Regions from separate parts of the Bacillus sp. Bwzl_19 genome, predicted to be linked through region 1. Evidence: riboswitches for the same ligand, from Rfam matches in the RefSeq annotation. Region 1 holds a riboswitch; each other region holds the start of a gene.
What was found. Region 1 has a riboswitch for S-adenosylmethionine ahead of ACW5MY_RS05730 (bifunctional homocysteine S-methyltransferase/methylenetetrahydrofolate reductase). Riboswitches for the same ligand answer to the same signal wherever they lie in the genome.
Positions count from the first base shown of each region.

Region 1 (4,542 bases):
CCGTTTTTTAAATCTTTGGCCAGCTCGTAAATCACATGGTCAACGTTTTTCACTAAAGAGGAGATAACGGCGTGTTCGGCAGTGTAATATTGGTCGCTGTCCACACCGATCGCGTATATCTTTTCGGCCTCCGCTTCCTTCAGCGCGCCGACACCCGTAAAACCGGCCGCCGTAAACAGGACATCGGCTTTCTGATGAATCATTCGTTTGGCGATCTGCTGCCCAAGCTTGTCATTATCAAACGATCCGCTGATTTCAGACAGTACACGAATATTTGGTTTGATTGATTTCGCCCCTTCCACATAGCCTTTTTTAAACCGTTTAATGACGTCGGCATCTGAGCCGCCGATAAATCCGATCGTGCCAGTTTTTGTTGTCAGGGCCGCCAGTGCTCCTGCTAAATAGCTTCCCTCATCTTCTTTAAAGGTAACGGAGGTGACGTTTTTCAGTTCTGACACTGAATCAATCAGCACAAACTGCTGGTTCGGATATTTTTTAGCGACCTTTTCTAAATCCGGCTGCATGCTGTAGCCGAGTGCCACAACAAGATCATTTCCTTCTTTTACAAGTTGAGTCAGTCCTTTTTCATATGTACCGGTATCCTTTATTTCTCTGTAGTCAAATGTGATGCCGAGCTCGTCTCTTGCTTTCATTAAGCCTTGAAAACCAGAATCATTAAAGGACTGGTCGCCAAGTCCGTTGTCCGTCAGCATCATCCCGATTTTTTTCGCCTCACGGCCGGCCGTTTCGTCTGATTGGCTGTTTGCACATCCGGCCGCACCGAGTGCGATCAGCAGAACAGCCGCAAATATCACCATTTTTTTCATTGAAACTCTCCTTTGCGGTTTTTTCTATATATCGGTCTGCGTGTCAGAATATTTTATTTCAATAAAATATTTATTTTTTTGAAAACAAACATGAAAACAAAGAAAATCAGGAATATTGTGGTTTTGAAGGAAATAAAAAACATCGGTTTTGTTCACCGATGTTTTTGCAGAAAATTTATTGTTTTTCGTATGTCCAGCCGTCTTCCTGATATACCTTGCCGTTTTTCATCAGGTGGCCGAGCGCCCGCTTAAAGGCGGCTTTGCTTAAATTGAACCGTTCGCGAATATCGTCAGGATGGCTTTTGTCTCCGTATGGCATCGCGCCGTTTCTTGATCTCAGATAGGTCAAAATCTCTTCAGCGTCAACAGAAAGCGCGTCCTGCTTTCTCGGCAGCAGCGACATGTTGACAGAGCCGTCTTCCTTCACCTCGATGACACGCCCTGTCACACGGCTGCCGAGTCTCGGCTCTTCTTTTCTTTCCGAAGAGTGAATAAACCCGCGGATGCCTTCATCTGTAATAATGAAAGAGCCTGATGCAATCAGCCTGTACACCGTTCCCGTCAGTTCTTTATTCATCATCTCTTCGCCTGCATCTGTAAATAATTCGCTGATGATGTCCTCCGGCGCCGGCTTGGCAAACATGCGCCCGCGGTTTGTCACCTTAAGCATGCAATACAGTCTGTCGCCTTTTTGCGGCCAGACGGATTTATACGGGGGCAGATGCTCCGTTGCGACGAGCGCGTCTTTTGACAGACCGACGTCGACGAATACGCCCATATCCTCCACTTGATCCGTCACTTCCACCCATCCGTAATCATAAAAGCTGATGAGCGGCTTTTTCATCGTCGCCGCGAGCCTTTCCTGATGGTCGACGTAAATAAATACGTCCACTTCATCTCTGTCTTCGATATCCTCTGTGATTTCACTGTTATGTAAAAGAACCGTATCCTCGCCGTCAGTTAAAAAATAACCGAAATCGGTTTGGTGATCTATACTAAGCGTGAGCTGCTGCCCTGGTCTCATGTTATCGTCCTTCCTGCTTCGCCCGTATGAGGCTGATGTTTTTCCCATTTTTTCCAATTCACACAAATTCATGCTTTATGCTGTTGGACATTTCTCTTTATTCTACTATAATCAACTCATAAGTGAAATGTTATAGGAGGTTTTCTCATGGCAAAAGAAAGTTCTTTTAATATCGTATCAAAAGTTGAATTTCCCGAAGTTCAGAATGCGATTCAGATGACGCTGAAAGAAATCGGCACGCGCTATGACTTTAAAGGATCTAAAAGCGATGTGAGTTTAGAAAAGGAAGAACTTGTCCTGATTTCAGATGACGAGTTTAAATTGAATCAGCTCAAAGATGTGCTGAGCGGCAAGCTGATCAAACGGGATGTGCCGACGAAAAACATTGAATACGGCAAAATTGAAAATGCCTCGGGAGGCACAGTGCGCCAGCGCGCGAAGCTTGTACAGGGCATTGATAAAGACAACGCAAAAAAAATCAATGCAGTGATTAAAAACTCCGGCTTGAAAGTAAAGTCGCAGATTCAGGACGACCAAGTGCGCGTCACCGGAAAAAATAAAGATGATCTGCAGCAGATTATTGCAGCCGTCCGCGGTGCAGACCTGCCGATTGATGTTCAATTTATTAATTTTAGATAAATTATGTGATTCCTATTGATTATTGTCTCTATTTTCGGTAAATTTGGAGAAAGGGATTTTCACAGTTAAGTTTTGGAAACCCATGACAATTAAATGAACGTTCTTATCAAGAGAAGCCGAGGGACTGGCCCGACGACGCTTCAGCAACCGGTGTAATGGTTTACCCAAACCATGACCAAGGTGCTAAATCCAGCAAGCTAATAAACAGCTTGGAAGATAAGAAGAGAGACAAATGATCACAAAGTCTTCTTCTTAAGAAGACTTTTTTTATTTCTCTTTTTTCCTTGCTGAATGTGATGAAGGAGGCAAACAATGGGACTATTACAAGACTTGGAAGAACGGATATTAATCGGGGACGGCGCGATGGGCACTCTCCTTTATTCCTACGGCATTGACAGATGTTTTGAGGAACTGAACGTCTCAAAGCCCGAGGAAATCAAGCGGATACATAAGGCTTACGTGGAAGCCGGGGCAGACATCGTTCAAACAAACACGTACGGCGCGAATTTTATTAAGCTCTCAAGATACGGACTTGAAGATGACACGAAAAGAATCAATCAGGAGGCGGTCAGAATCGCGCGCGCTTCCTCAGACGGCGCTTATGTTTTGGGAACGATGGGCGGCATCCGCACCTTCAACAAAAACGCCTACAGCCTTGAGGAGATTAAACGCAGCTTTCGGGAGCAGCTTTATTTACTGCTTCACGAGGAGCCGGACGGCCTGCTCTTGGAAACATACTATGATTTAGAAGAAGCGCGCGAAGTGCTGAAGATCGCCAGAAAAGAAACGGAACTCCCGATCATGCTGAACGTTTCCATGCACGAACAGGGCGTGCTGCAGGACGGAACACCGCTTCGGGAAGCGCTCAGATCAATTGCCGGCCTCGGCGCTGATATAACGGGAATCAATTGCCGGCTCGGCCCGTACCACATGATTGAAGCCCTTACCGAAGTGCCTATTTTCCGTGACGCTTATTTATCGGTCTATCCGAACAGCAGCCTTCCGTCTTTAGAAGGAGGCCGGCTTGTTTATGATACGGACGATGCCTATTTCCGGGAGAGCGCCATACAATTCCGCACTCAGGGCGCGCGCATTATCGGAGGCTGCTGCGGCACAACGCCCAACCACATCAGAGCCATGGCTGATGCGGTCCACGGACTTTCACCCGTTACTGATAAAGAAGTGAAAATCAGACGGGAAGAAGAAGTCATCTCAGTCCGGGATGAACGGACCGATCCGGGTTTAGACGAAATCGCCGCGCAAAAACGGTCAATCATCGTAGAGCTTGATCCGCCGAAAAAATTGAATTTTGGCAAATTTCTGAAAGCGGCGGCTGAATTAAAGGAAACCGGCATAGAAGCGCTGACGCTCGCCGACAATTCATTGGCGACACCGAGGATCAGCAATGCAGCCTGCGGTTCATTACTGAAAGAGCGCCTTGATATCCGTTCTCTCGTCCACATTACATGCAGAGACCGCAATATCATCGGCCTTCAGTCACATTTAATGGGGCTGGATACGCTCGGGCTCACCGACATTTTAGCCATCACGGGCGATCCTTCAAAAATCGGCGACTTTCCGGGAGCTACCTCCGTCTATGATTTGACGTCCTTTGACTTGATCAGGCTGATTAAGCAATTCAACGAGGGCATTTCTTTATCAGGGAAACCGCTCGGCAAGAAAACGAACTTTTCCGTAGCCGGGGCATTCAATCCGAATGTCCGCCATCTTGATAAGGCGGTAAAACGGCTGGAGAAAAAAATCGAGTGCGGAGCCGACTACTTCGTGTCTCAGCCTGTTTACTCAGAGCAGCAGCTCATTGACATTCATCATGAAACGAAGCATCTCAAAACGCCGGTGTATATCGGCATTATGCCGTTAACGAGCAGCCGCAACGCAGAGTTCATTCATCATGAAATACCGGGCATTAAGCTGTCAGACAGCATCCGGGAAAAAATGGCGCAGGCCGGTGAAGATAAGCGGAAGCAGAAAGCCGAGGGCCTTGCCATCGCCAAGTCGCTTCTTGACACGGCGTGCGAACTGTTTAACGGA
Region 1 covers NZ_CM142729.1:1,094,314-1,098,855, reverse strand. The annotation lists gene ACW5MY_RS05745 (BMP family lipoprotein) at 1-827, opposite strand, end outside; gene ACW5MY_RS05740 (CvfB family protein) at 1,003-1,899, opposite strand; gene ACW5MY_RS05735 (YajQ family cyclic di-GMP-binding protein) at 1,999-2,490, shown strand; SAM riboswitch class I at 2,591-2,713, shown strand; gene ACW5MY_RS05730 (bifunctional homocysteine S-methyltransferase/methylenetetrahydrofolate reductase) at 2,803-4,542, shown strand, end outside.

Region 2 (4,542 bases), 310 kb from region 1:
TCCTCCCACAATCCGAGCGCCTTAATAATCTCCTGCCCCTGAAAGGTGATTTGTTTTTCATCTCCGTAGAGCTCTGAAATGACATTATTATTAACGGTATGGACATGCAGACAGCAGCCCGCGTCTGTCTTTTTGTATAAGTAAGTATGGAGAAGCGTTTCTGCCGAGGGTTTTAAGGAATGGCCGGTCTCAGCGGGCCTCCCGTTCTCATCGACTAAGAGAAAATCTTCGTCTGTTTCTTTTCGTTTGTCTTTGCCGCTTGCCGTAACGAGAAAAGTCAGCGGCCCGTCGGATACTTTAATGGAAAGATTTCCGCTCGTTGCCGGAAACCAGTCTCTTTCAGCCAGCTCGCGCTTTACCTCGGCAAGTTCGCGCCAGCGTTCTTCTTTTGCAGCCATGCCTGCACCTCCCCGATGTTTTCGATGCCTGTTTTCACCTCATGAAAATCTTGAAAAGGCAGATGCCGAAGACCGAGTTCTTCGCATTCAGTCAAAAGATAATCCCTTGCAAAGCACATATCGGATAATTTTGCAGCCTCGAGGTCCGTGACCGAATCACCGATCATAATGAGAAAATTCTGCTGATCGGACAGCTTTCGGATCACTGACGGTTTGCAGCAGCCGCATTGATTCGTGCAGCCGCCGTCACAGGCGTGCGGCCAATTGATATGAATATATTCATTGTCAAAGGATGCATGATTACAGAAAATCCGCTCCTTTTCTACGATGCCTTCCAAAAGCGGATGCACAAAAAAGTCCATTCCCCCGCTTACGATATAAAACGGGAGATCGTTTGACCGGACAAACGAGACAAAATCCAAAAAGCCGTCCCTTAATTTCGCATCCTTCAGGATAAAATCAGTCAGCTCTTCTTTTAAGCTACTCGGCAGCAGCCCGAACATCCGGCCGACTCCTTCCTGAATTGATAGGCTTTTAGACAGAACACCGTCTTTTAATTCAAGCCACTCAGGAGGCGCGAATTCTTTCATCATACTGACAATGTTGTCGTTCATGGTAACCGTTCCGTCGAAATCACAAATAATCAGCGGTGTGCGGGTCATACGGCTTCCACCCTTCCCCATTTGTCTAATGCGAGCTGAAGATCTTTGCACGACGCGGCTTTTTCTTCAATCGGCTGGGCTTCAAGCACCGCATCAATGATAGCGCGGAACGCTTTGCCGCCGCCCTCTGCTCCGTTCGGATGGCCGTGAACGCCTCCGCCCGCATTTATGATGTGATCAATGCCGAAATCACGCATCAAAAACGGCACCATGCCGGGATGAATGCCTGCTGACGGGACGGCAAACGAGGGATGAAAGACATCGTCTTTTACACATTCATCGTGAATCGCAAGCGCCGACTCCTTCGGCAGTGCAACAGATCCGTAAGGTGACGGAAATAAACTGAAATCAGCGCCGCAATAGCGGTTCAGCTTGCCGAGCAAAAGCGCATGCGATAAACCGTAAACGGGAGATGATGTGAATGCGCCGCTGACTGCCGGATGCGCCATAATCGGAAGCGGGATTTCACCGTCTTCCGCAAGGCTTTGCATCACATCCAAACCGTAGGCGAACACATTCAGCAAGAGGGCGTCCGCCCCGAGCTCCGCCGCGCGTCTCGCTTTATCCCGCAATTCAGCAGTTCTCCCCGTCAGGTTCACGGCATACAGCGTTTTATGCCCCGTCTCCTCCCGGGTTTCCTTCAGGACTTGTTTTCCTTCAATAATGCGGGTTTCAAACGGAGCCAGCTCATTTTCAAAGAAAATTTCGTCGTCTTTAATAAGATCCACGCCGCCGAGCGCCTGCTGTCTGAGCTGTTCTTTAATGTCACGGAGATCCCGTCCGATCACCCCTTTAAATATGCTCATCAAAAGCGGTCTTTCAAATTCGCCCAGCAGTTTGCGGATGCCGTATATGCCGAACTTCGGCCCGGGAAGAGAGCGTTTAAACCCTTCGGAAAACTCAAGATCAGTCAATTTTATTTTTCCGTCCAGTGACAGCTTTCCGAATACAGTCGTCAGGACGGCGGGTATGTCTCTTGAGAAGTTCGCCTCAGGATAGGCGATGGTGATGACGGCCTGTTTTTCGTTTTCCGGGGTTCCTTCTTTCTCCTCAACTTTTACGACCCGGCCTTTATGCTTTCTGAGCTGTTCCTGCTTCACAAGGGGCAGATCTGTCCAGGAACCTACCGTCAGCCCCGCTGCAATCTGTTCCGCCCGCTTTTCACTATCTGTTGTGTCCGTCAGAAGATATGTTGCCAATACTTCGCTCATGCGTGAACGCCTCTCTTTCTTTCGAAAAACATAAAAAAACCTCTTCCGTATGAGCAGAAAGAGGCTTCGTGTTATGTCCGAATCTTATCTCTCAGCTCCTGCTGCAAGAATTAGCACCGTGCTTTAACAGTCGGTTGCCGGGCTTCATCGGGCTCGTCCCTCTGCCTGCTCTTGATAAGAATAATGATTTTATAAAGTATTTTGAATTATCGCATTGTTATTTTGATATGTCAATGCTTTTTCGGGTGAAAAGATTGAGTTTCCCGATCCGTTCCGCAGCCTCTTTAAGTCTTTCTTCACTTGTCAGAAGACCGACTCTGATATAGCCCTCCCCCCATTTTCCGAACCCGTTTCCGGCTGCGACCGCGACATTTGCTTTTTCCAGCAGCAGATCTGAAAACGACTGTGATGTATAACCGTCCGGCACCGGGAGCCATGCAAAAAAAGAGCCCGCGGGAGCCGTGACATCCCAGCCGATATCGCGGCATGCTGCAATCCATGCATTTCGTCTCGACTCATATCTGTCATTTTGCGCTGCGACGCACGCCTGATCAGCTAAAAGAGCTGCTGCCGCCGCCTGCTGCGCGGCGGGAAACAGGCTGACAAACATATGATCCTGATAAAGGTTGATCGCTTCGATAACAGACGCGTTTCCGGCGGCAAATCCGACACGCCAGCCCGCCATGTTATAAGTTTTTGACAAGGTATAGATTTCAATTCCTGTCTCTTTTGCACCTTCCGTCTGCAAAAAGCTCAGCGGTTTATGCCCGTCGTAGCCGACTGCTCCGTATGCGAAATCATGTACGACACAAATGCCGTTTTGTTTTGCAAAGCTGACCGTTTCCTCAAAAAACGCCTCTGTCGCCACAGCACCGGTCGGATTATTCGGATAATTGAGATACAGCAGCTTCGCCTCATTCTGCACCTTTTCAGGAATTGCGCTGTAATCAGGGAGAAACCCTCTATCTTCCGTCAGCGGCATCATTTCCATTTTCGCTTTCGCAAGGGCGACACCCGACCAGTAATCAGGATATCCGGGATCAGGCACAAGAATTGTATCTCCCGGGTTCAAAAGACATTGCGGAAGCTCTACAAGTCCCGCCTTGCCTCCGAACAGCACGGCCACTTCCGTTTCCGGATCAAGCGTAACCCCGTACTCCCTTTCATAAAATTCAGCGGCTGCTTTTTTGAAGCTGTAAGCGCCCCGGAAGGATGAGTATTTATGATTTTCCGGCCTTTCGACGGCGCGCTTCATTTCCTCAACGATATGCTGAGGCGTCGGTTGATCGGGGTTCCCCTGTCCCAAATTGATGACGTCTTTGCCTTCTTTCAGCTTTTGATTCACTTTTTGCACCAATGATGCGAAAAATTGTTCCGGCAGCTGTTTGAGTACATCAGAGATTTCAAAGTTCATATTTTCACCTTCTAAAAATTTCTTGAAATGATAGTCCATCATCATATATGGTTAAATAAAAAAAGTAAAGAGAAACTTGGGGTGTTGAAAAAATGAAATGGACCGTTTCTTGTTTGCAATTTGATATTTCATACGGAAATCCTTCAGAAAACTTCAAAAAAGCAGAATCTTTGATTGAGCAAGAAAGCCGCCGCGCTGATGTCATCGTGCTTCCTGAGTTATGGACGACCGGCTATGACCTCACACGGCTTGACCAGCTGGCGGATGAAAACGGCGAAACCTCGGTACAATGGCTTAAAAAAACGGCCAAAAGATACAATGTACACCTCGTTGCCGGATCTGTCGCGGTCAAAGAAGGAGAAAATGTCTATAACACCATGTACATCGCCGATAACAGCGGACAGATCGTGAAGCAGTATCAGAAAGCCCATCTGTTTCAGCTGATGGATGAACATCTATATCTGTCAGCAGGAAACAGCGACGGTTCCTTTGAGCTTGACGGTGTCAAGTGTGCCGGGCTGATCTGCTATGATATCCGTTTCCCCGAATGGATCAGAAAGCATACGTCCAAGGGAGCAAATGTACTCTTTATCTCTGCGGAATGGCCGTTGCCCCGCCTCGATCATTGGCGAAGCCTGCTTATCGCCAGAGCAATTGAAAACCAATGTTTTGTCGCCGCCTGCAACTGCACGGGATCCAATCCCGATAATGAATTTGCCGGCCATAGCCTGATAATTGACCCATGGGGCCGGATTTTGGCCGAAGGAGACCGGACGGAAGGCGCAGTCCCAGCGGAAATCGATGTTTCAGAAAGTGAGGCCGTGCGCGGCACCATACCGGTTTTCCAAGATTTGCGG
Region 2 covers NZ_CM142729.1:1,408,425-1,412,966, reverse strand. The annotation lists gene ACW5MY_RS07510 (methylthioribulose 1-phosphate dehydratase) at 1-398, opposite strand, end outside; gene mtnX (2-hydroxy-3-keto-5-methylthiopentenyl-1-phosphate phosphatase) at 356-1,060, opposite strand; gene mtnW (2,3-diketo-5-methylthiopentyl-1-phosphate enolase) at 1,057-2,271, opposite strand; SAM riboswitch class I at 2,353-2,452, opposite strand; gene ACW5MY_RS07495 (pyridoxal phosphate-dependent aminotransferase) at 2,489-3,685, opposite strand; gene ACW5MY_RS07490 (carbon-nitrogen family hydrolase) at 3,778-4,542, shown strand, end outside.
Region 2: another riboswitch for S-adenosylmethionine. It lies ahead of mtnW (2,3-diketo-5-methylthiopentyl-1-phosphate enolase); the one in region 1 lies ahead of ACW5MY_RS05730 (bifunctional homocysteine S-methyltransferase/methylenetetrahydrofolate reductase).

Region 3 (4,542 bases), 1.5 Mb from region 1:
ACAGGCTCTTCAAAAATCTTCGCATTTCCGATATAGCGCTCCTCAAGCGGTGTGCAGCCGCGGACTAAGAGGCTTTTCCCTCTCATTCCTTCTGGCATGACCGACGCCACGTGAAGAAGCATTTTTTTCAGTCCGGACGGAATGCGTTCAAACGGTTTAAGCGACAGCGGTTCACGGTAAATATTGTACCCGCCGAACAGCTCGTCCGCGCCTTCCCCGGATAACGCAACCGTTACATGTTTTTTCGCTTCTTTCGCGACAAAGTACAAAGGAATCGCCGCCGGATCTGCAAGCGGGTCATCAAAGTGCCAGACGATTTTCGGAAGCTCGTTCATATACTCCTCTGGAGAAATGACTTTGCTGATATTTTCAATCCCGAGCGCGGCAGCTGTTTCCTTCGCTACATCAACTTCACTGAAGCCCTGCTGCTCGAAGCCGACAGAAAATGTTTTCAGGTTCGGGTGAAATTCTTTCGCAACTGAGACGATAAAAGAAGAGTCAATACCGCCTGATAGGAACGAGCCGACGGGAACGTCACTTCTCATGTGGACTTTGACAGAGTCAAAGATTGCGTCTCTGACTTCTTTCACCAATTTATCTTCATCAGACTGAACGGGCTTAAAGTTCGCTTTGAAATACGTTTTAAACGCGATATCGCCTTCCGGGCGGATCGTAAACTGGCTGCCCGGCTCGACTTTTTTCACTTCAGCGTCAAGCGTGCTCGGTTCAGGAACGAATTGGAAAGACATATATTGCTGTAAAGAAGCTGTATCAAGATCAATACCGTTTTGAGCGGCCATTAAACTTTTTCTTTCAGAAGCAAAATACACTTTGTCCCCGATGGTTGTGTAATACAGCGGTTTAATTCCGAACGGGTCTCTCGCGCCGTACATGACACGGTCAGCTTTGTTCCAGATTAAAAACGCAAACATTCCGCGAAGCTTTGAAGCAGCTTCTTCTTTATAATGGCGGTATGTCGCAAGGAGCACCTCGGTATCGGAATCTGTATTGAACTTGTAGCCTTTCGCTTCAAGCTCTTCTCTCAATTCAATGTAGTTATAGATTTCGCCGTTAAAAATGATCCAATATTTTTCGTCTTCATATGATAAAGGCTGTCCGCCGTTTTCTACGTCAATAATACTGAGCCGTCTGAAGCCGAAACCGACGTGCTCGTCATGATAATACCCATCGCTGTCAGGACCGCGGTGAACGATCATTTGATTCATTTGTTTGATTAGCTCTTCTTGATCTGCGGTTTGAGTTAATGGATGCTTATTAAAAACACCGACAAATCCACACATAGTATAGCCTCCATAAGTGTAATTTTCTAATTGGACCCCCTTTTTATAGACGCTTTGTTACGCCATTGGTTTCACGCTATGTAAAAAATCAGCATGGCAGCATCTGCAAAAAGGGAAAGCCGCTTAAGTAAGCGGCTATAAAATTATTCTCCTAGTGCTTCTTTGCGAAGCGCATCCGCCTTGTCAGTACGCTCCCAAGGAAGATCCACATCATGGCGTCCGAAGTGGCCGTAAGCAGCAGTCTGCTTATAGATCGGGCGGCGCAAATCAAGCATTTTAATAATGCCGGCAGGTCTCAGGTCGAAGTTATTCCGTACGACTTCGATCAGTTTCTCTTCAGAAGCTTTTCCTGTATCAAACGTATTGATGGAAATAGAAACAGGCTGTGCCACGCCGATTGCGTATGCAAGCTGCACTTCACAAGAATCAGCAAGGCCTGCTGCCACGATGTTTTTCGCTACGTATCTCGCAGCGTATGCCGCTGAACGGTCTACCTTCGTCGCATCCTTACCGGAGAACGCGCCGCCGCCGTGGCGTGCATATCCGCCGTATGTGTCAACGATGATTTTACGGCCTGTAAGCCCCGCATCACCTTGCGGACCGCCGATTACGAAACGTCCCGTAGGGTTGATGAAGTATTTTGTCTCTTCATCGATCAGTTCCTCAGGCACGACAGGGTTAATGACATGCTCTTTCAGATTGCGCTGAATCTGCTCAAGCGTAATTTCCGGATGGTGCTGAGTTGAGATGACGATCGCATCGATGCGGACAGGTTTGTTGTTTTCATCATATTCAACGGTAACTTGCGTTTTTCCGTCAGGGCGAAGGTACGGAAGAATGTCTTCTTTGCGGACTTCGCTCAGACGGCGGGCTAATTTATGCGCCAGTGAGATCGGAAGCGGCATAAGCTCTTTCGTTTCGTTACACGCATAACCGAACATCAGACCTTGGTCCCCCGCTCCGATCGCTTCGATTTCAGCGTCGCTCATTGTGCCTTCACGCGCTTCAAGAGCCTGATCGACACCCATCGCGATATCCGCAGACTGTTCATCAATTGATGTTAAAACAGCGCAAGTCTCCGCATCAAATCCGTATTTAGCCCGTGTGTAGCCGATTTCTTTAATCGTTTCACGGACTGTTTTCGGAATGTCAACGTATGTTGATGTTGTAATCTCTCCGCTTACCAGCACAAGACCTGTTGTTACAGACGTTTCGCAGGCTACGCGCGCGTTCGGGTCATTTTTTAAAATCTCATCTAAGATACTGTCAGAAATTTGGTCACAGATTTTATCCGGATGACCCTCGGTAACAGATTCAGATGTAAATAGTCGACGGTTTTTACTCATTTACTTTTCCTCCTGAAAAAAGATCTTTTGCAAGACCTTTTCATATGATACGGAACTCGCTCCCTCTTAATACAATGTCATACTATATCAGAGAATGTTAATTGGCATATTTTATGAAATAAAAAAACCTTTTCCACTCGAGGAAAGGGTTTGGTCTGTGTGCCTTTCACTCTTATCGCTCAAGGAAATATTAAACCTTGCATCAGGTTAGCACCTTGGTTTCCCACAGTGTTTTCACCTGCTTTTTTACAGAGAAACCGGTTGCTGGGCTTCATCGGGCCTGTCCCTCCGCCAGCTCGGGATAAGAGTATCCGCTCAATGAAATATCTTATCGTAAAAGGGCGGAAAGTGTCAATATGAATTAAAGCGATTACGCGCCTTTATTTCGGGAAGCAATGGAAAAAACACAAACAAAAAATAATAAATAGTATAGACTATTTTTATATATATGTTATACTAATTCCACATTCAGCGAAATACAAATAAACCGGCAAAGGAAGGTTTTTATGAAATTAGTTGATTTAACCGCAGATCTTCAAGCGTTACTCGCAAGTCCGAATGTGCATCATAATTTATCAGCTCCAAAACTTACTGAAAAAGTGATCAGCCGAAATGAAGGAACGCTGACATCAACAGGCGCCGTACGCGCCACTACCGGCGCATATACGGGCCGATCACCTAAAGATAAATTTATCGTTCGTGAAAAAAGCACAGAAAATCAAATTGATTGGGGCGCGGTGAACCAGCCCATTTCTGAAGAAGCGTTTGAAAAGCTGTACGCCAAAGTCGTCAGCTACTTAAAACAGAGAGATGAACTGTTTGTTTTTGAAGGATTCGCAGGCGCAGATGAAAAATACAGACTGCCGATTACAGTCGTAAATGAATTTGCGTGGCATAATTTATTCGCGCGCCAGCTGTTTATCAGACCGGAGACGAATGAAAAAGATCCGCAAGCACAGCCGTTTACCATTCTTTCAGCTCCGCATTTTAAAGCTGATCCGGAAACGGACGGCACGCATTCTGAAACATTTATTATTGTATCCTTCGAAAAGCGCGTCATTTTAATCGGCGGCACCGAGTACGCCGGAGAAATGAAAAAATCAATATTCTCGATTATGAACTTTCTGCTCCCGCAGCAGGATATTCTGCCGATGCACTGCTCAGCCAACGTCGGTGAAAAAGGCGATGTCGCCCTGTTTTTCGGTCTTTCCGGCACTGGGAAAACGACGCTTTCAGCCGATGCGGACCGGAAACTGATCGGCGATGACGAGCACGGCTGGTCTGATTCCGGCGTTTTTAACATTGAAGGCGGATGTTACGCTAAATGTATAAATCTGAGCGAAGAAAAAGAACCGCAGATTTTTCACGCGATCCGCTTCGGGTCTGTTCTTGAGAATGTTGTGCTTGATGAGAAAACGGGTGAGGCGGATTACGACAATTCCTTCTACACGGAAAACACAAGAGCCGCATATCCGATTGAGATGATCGGCAATATCGTGCAGCCTAGCATTGCCGGCCACCCGCAGGCGATCGTCTTTTTAACGGCGGATGCATTCGGTGTGCTCCCTCCGATCAGCAAACTGACGAAGGAGCAGGCGATGTATCATTTCTTAAGCGGGTACACCAGCAAACTTGCCGGAACCGAACGCGGTGTGACATCTCCGCAAACGACTTTTTCCACGTGCTTCGGTTCACCGTTCCTGCCGCTTCCGGCTCACGTATATGCCGAAATGCTCGGGAAGAAAATCGACGAACACGGCGTTCAAGTCTTTCTGGTCAACACAGGCTGGACCGGCGGAGGGTACGGAGTCGGAGAGCGGATGAAACTTTCGTATACAAGAGCGATGGTCAAAGCCGCAATTGACGGCACGCTTGATCAGACAGACATGACAGCA
Region 3 covers NZ_CM142729.1:2,638,950-2,643,491, forward strand. The annotation lists gene asnB (asparagine synthase (glutamine-hydrolyzing)) at 1-1,301, opposite strand, end outside; gene metK (methionine adenosyltransferase) at 1,445-2,647, opposite strand; SAM riboswitch class I at 2,817-2,955, opposite strand; gene pckA (phosphoenolpyruvate carboxykinase (ATP)) at 3,154-4,542, shown strand, end outside.
Region 3: another riboswitch for S-adenosylmethionine. It lies ahead of metK (methionine adenosyltransferase); the one in region 1 lies ahead of ACW5MY_RS05730 (bifunctional homocysteine S-methyltransferase/methylenetetrahydrofolate reductase).

Region 4 (4,542 bases), 280 kb from region 1:
CATTTTTGAATTATGCTCGGCATGATCGACAAACTTGTATATTGTAAAATCAAATACTTGGACAATTAAATCCTCCCATCTCTTCCTTTCTCCCTCAGCAAACGCGGATTCATGTTCATCGGCAAACGCGTCATAATAACTGATATACAGCCTCCGGTTTCTCATGAATTCACGGACAACGTACTGGACGGGAGTATCCAGATGCTTCTGGTCTTTCGCAAGCTCAATCACCCACTGCTCGAACTCTTCTAAAAATTCTTTTTCCGGCATGATATACATGTTATTAATATGCCGATAAAATTCTTTATCCTGCTCCTTCAGTTCTTCTCTGATGACGGGATTTGTCAAAGAATAAATTGAATTCGGATCCGAATCTTCCATCGTTTCGATCCAATCTTCCGCAATTTGATCAACCTGTCCTGAAAAATAGTCGTATAATGCTTCACTTATCTTCATACCTCTTCTCCTTTCCCATTTTCCAATTATAGCGTTACCGGGTGATGAATCAAAATGAAAGCTGTTAAACTATCCATTTATTTGAAATTTTTTAGTGCGATAGATTGCGCCTTTTTTATGAAAATGCTTCAAATGACTCTTTCCGCGCGGCAGGCTCTGCCATAAAATAGTAGCAACACCCTTGAATCCACTCGCAAGCATAAAAAAGGAGGGCTTTTTTATGAATGGTGAAATGCGGTTGATTCCTTATGTCACGGATGAGCAAATCATGGATGTGAACGAGCTTCCTGAGGGTATTAAAGTGATTAAGGCGCCAGAATTGTGGGCAAAAGGGTTTAAAGGCAAGGATATTAAAATCGCAGTGCTTGACACAGGCTGTGACGTTAATCATCCTGATTTGAAAGACCGGATTATCGGCGGGAAAAACTTCACCGATGATGACGGAGGCAAAGAAGACGCGTTTTCCGATTACAACGGACACGGGACACATGTTTCCGGAACGATTGCCGCCAATGATTCAAACGGCGGAATTTCGGGAGTTGCGCCGGAAGCGAGCCTTTTAATCGTGAAAGTTCTCGGCGGTCAAAACGGCAGCGGAAAATACGAATGGATCATTAACGGCATCAACTACGCTGTTGAACAAAAGGCTGATATCATTTCTATGTCACTCGGCGGGCCGAGCGATGTGCCTGAACTGAAAGAAGCCGTCACAAATGCGGTAAAAAGCGGTGTACTGGTCGTTTGCGCAGCAGGAAACGAAGGCGACGGAGACGAGCGGACAGAGGAACTGTCGTATCCGGCCGCTTACAACGAAGTAATTGCCGTCGGATCAGTCTCAGTCGCGCGAAAATCGTCAGAATTTTCAAACGTAAATAAAGAGATTGACCTGGTGGCTCCCGGCGAAAACATTCTCTCCACCCTTCCCAACCATAAATACGGGAAGCTGACGGGCACTTCGATGGCCGCCCCGCATGTGAGCGGAGCGCTTGCCTTAATAAAAGGGCTTGAACAGGCCTCGTTTCAGCGGACGCTTTCTGAGGCAGAAGTTTACGCCCAACTTGTGCGGCGGACCCTTCCCTTGGATATCGCCAAAACATTGGCCGGGAACGGATTTCTGTATTTAGACGCGCCTGATGTGCTGATGGAAAAAGCCGAACAGGCACAGCTGCTGTCTTTCTGATATGTTTCTCATATAATGATTGATCAGCTTGTCACATCATCAATTTTTTAAAATGTGAGATTTTCTATTGACAGTGATCTGAATAAGCTGATAAGATAACCAACAAATGATGTAACTTTTCAAAAAAATTGAAATATTTTCTCTTATCGAGAGTTGGGCGAGGGATTGGCCTTTTGACCCCAACAGCAACCGACCGTAATTCCATTGTGAAATGGGGCGCGTGATTTTTGCGCCGAGACGATTGTCTCTTAAGGCACGGTGCTAATTCCATCAGACGTGATCTGAGAGATAAGAGAGGCTTACATTTTGATGTTAAAGCCTCTTTCTCTCATGAGAAAGAGGCTTTTTTGTTACATCTCACTTAAAGGAGGAGACTTAATGACAACTATTAAAACTTCGAATCTTGGTTTTCCGAGAATCGGCTTGAACAGAGAATGGAAAAAAGCGCTTGAAGCTTATTGGAAAGGAAAAACTGATAAAGAAACGTTTCTTAAAGAGCTTGACGGTTTATTCTTATCAGCTGTCAAAACACAGCTTGACCAAAATATTGATATTGTGCCGGTCTCTGATTTCACCCATTATGACCATGTGCTCGATACAGCCGTCAGCTTTAACTGGATTCCGAAAAGATTCCGCAGCATTACGGACCCCATTGATACATATTTCGCGATTGCCCGCGGTGTAAAAGACGCCGTTTCCAGTGAAATGACGAAATGGTTTAATACCAACTACCATTACATCGTTCCTGAATATGACGAAAGCATTGAATTCCGTCTGACGAGAAACAAACAGCTTGACGACTACCGCCGGATCAAAGAAGAATTCGGAGTGGAAACGAAACCCGTCATTGTCGGTCCGTACACATTTGTCACGCTTGCGAAAGGTTACGAAGAATCAGAAGCAAAAGCGATTCAAAAGCGCCTTGTCCCTCTTTATGTTCAGCTGCTGAAAGAGCTTGAAGCAGAAGGCGTCAAATGGGTTCAGATTGATGAGCCAGCCCTTGTGACAGCTTCTTCTGAAGATGTCCGCGCCGCAAAAGAACTCTATGAATCGATCACAAAAGAGCTTTCAGGGCTGAACGTCCTTTTACAGACATACTTTGATTCGGTCGATGCGTATGAAGAACTTGTTTCTTATCCTGTACAGGGAATCGGGCTTGATTTCGTGCATGATAAAGGCAGAAACCTGGAGCAATTGAAAAAACACGGCTTCCCGAAAGATAAAGTGCTGGCAGCGGGTGTGATTGACGGCCGCAATATTTGGAAAATCGATGCTGAAGAACGCCTTGATGCGACTCTTGATATCCTCAGCCACGCTGACATAGAGGAATTATGGATTCAGCCTTCAAGCAGCCTTCTGCACGTCCCGGTGGCAAAACACCCTGACGAACATCTTGAAAAAGATCTGCTGAACGGCCTGTCATACGCTAAAGAAAAGTTGGCGGAACTCGGTGTCTTAAAAGAAGGCCTCCTGTCCGGCAAAGCGGCCGTCAGTGCGCAGATCGAAGAGTCCAAAGCGGCACTGAAAGCACTGAAAGCTTTCGCAACAGGGGCGAACTCAGCTCAAAAAGAAGAACTGAATCAGCTGACGGAAAAAGATTTCTCCCGTCCTGCAAGCTTTGAGGAACGATTGGCGCTGCAAAATGAATCACTCGGTCTTCCCCTTCTGCCGACGACGACAATCGGAAGCTTCCCTCAATCTGCTGAAGTGCGGAGCGCACGCCAAAAATGGCGAAAAAAAGAGTGGACGGACGAACAATACCAAGCCTTTATTAATGCGGAAACGAAGCGCTGGGTTGACATTCAGGAAGAAATCGGGTTAGATGTGCTCGTTCACGGAGAATTTGAACGGACGGACATGGTAGAATACTTCGGTGAAAAACTGGCCGGATTCGCCTTTACGAAATATGCATGGGTGCAGTCTTACGGTTCACGCTGCGTACGTCCGCCTGTCATTTTCGGAGATGTCGAATTTATCGAACCGATGACGGTAAAAGATACGCTCTACGCCCAATCGCTGACGGAAAAGCATATGAAAGGCATGCTGACTGGACCTGTCACCATTTTAAACTGGTCATTCCCGCGCGTGGATATTTCAAGAAAAGAAATCGCCTTCCAGATCGGGCTTGCCCTCAGAAAAGAAGTTAAAGCGCTTGAAGATGCAGGTATTCAGATTATCCAAGTCGATGAACCTGCGCTCCGCGAAGGGCTGCCGTTAAAAACGCAGGATTGGGATGAATATTTAACTTGGGCCGCAGAAGCATTCCGATTAACGACGTCTTCTGTGAAAAATGAGACGCAGATTCATACGCATATGTGTTACAGCAACTTTGAAGATATCGTAGATACGATCAATGATCTTGACGCGGATGTCATTACAATCGAACACAGCAGAAGCCACGGAGGATTTTTAGAGTACCTGAAAGAACATCCATACGTAAAAGGCCTCGGACTCGGTGTATACGACATTCACAGCCCGCGTGTGCCGGCTACTGAAGAAATCTATCAAATTATCGATGACGCGCTTGAAGTGTGTCCTACAGACCGCTTCTGGGTAAACCCGGACTGCGGACTGAAAACAAGACAGCAGGAAGAAACCGTTGCGGCATTGAAAAATATGGTCGACGCTGCGAAACAGGCACGAAAAAAACAAGCTCAGCTTGTATAATAAAAAACAGCCATCCCTGATTTGCGGATGGCTGTTTTTTTTGCCTCGTTACTTATTTTTCAGCGCCTCTGCAAGTTCATACAGCGAATCATGCCGCTTAATTTGATAGCCCCGCCCTTCTTTCTGCAAATACCCTTTTTGGCAGAATTGCGTCAGTACATGTAAAAGATGACGGTAAGATACACCTAAATAATCACAAACCGTTATGTGCTTCTCTTTATAAAATCCTTCATAAGCCG
Region 4 covers NZ_CM142729.1:1,373,745-1,378,286, reverse strand. The annotation lists gene ACW5MY_RS07340 (STAS domain-containing protein) at 1-456, opposite strand, end outside; gene ACW5MY_RS07335 (S8 family peptidase) at 677-1,636, shown strand; SAM riboswitch class I at 1,777-1,931, shown strand; gene metE (5-methyltetrahydropteroyltriglutamate--homocysteine S-methyltransferase) at 2,015-4,303, shown strand; gene yeiL (transcriptional regulator YeiL) at 4,352-4,542, opposite strand, start outside.
Region 4: another riboswitch for S-adenosylmethionine. It lies ahead of metE (5-methyltetrahydropteroyltriglutamate--homocysteine S-methyltransferase); the one in region 1 lies ahead of ACW5MY_RS05730 (bifunctional homocysteine S-methyltransferase/methylenetetrahydrofolate reductase).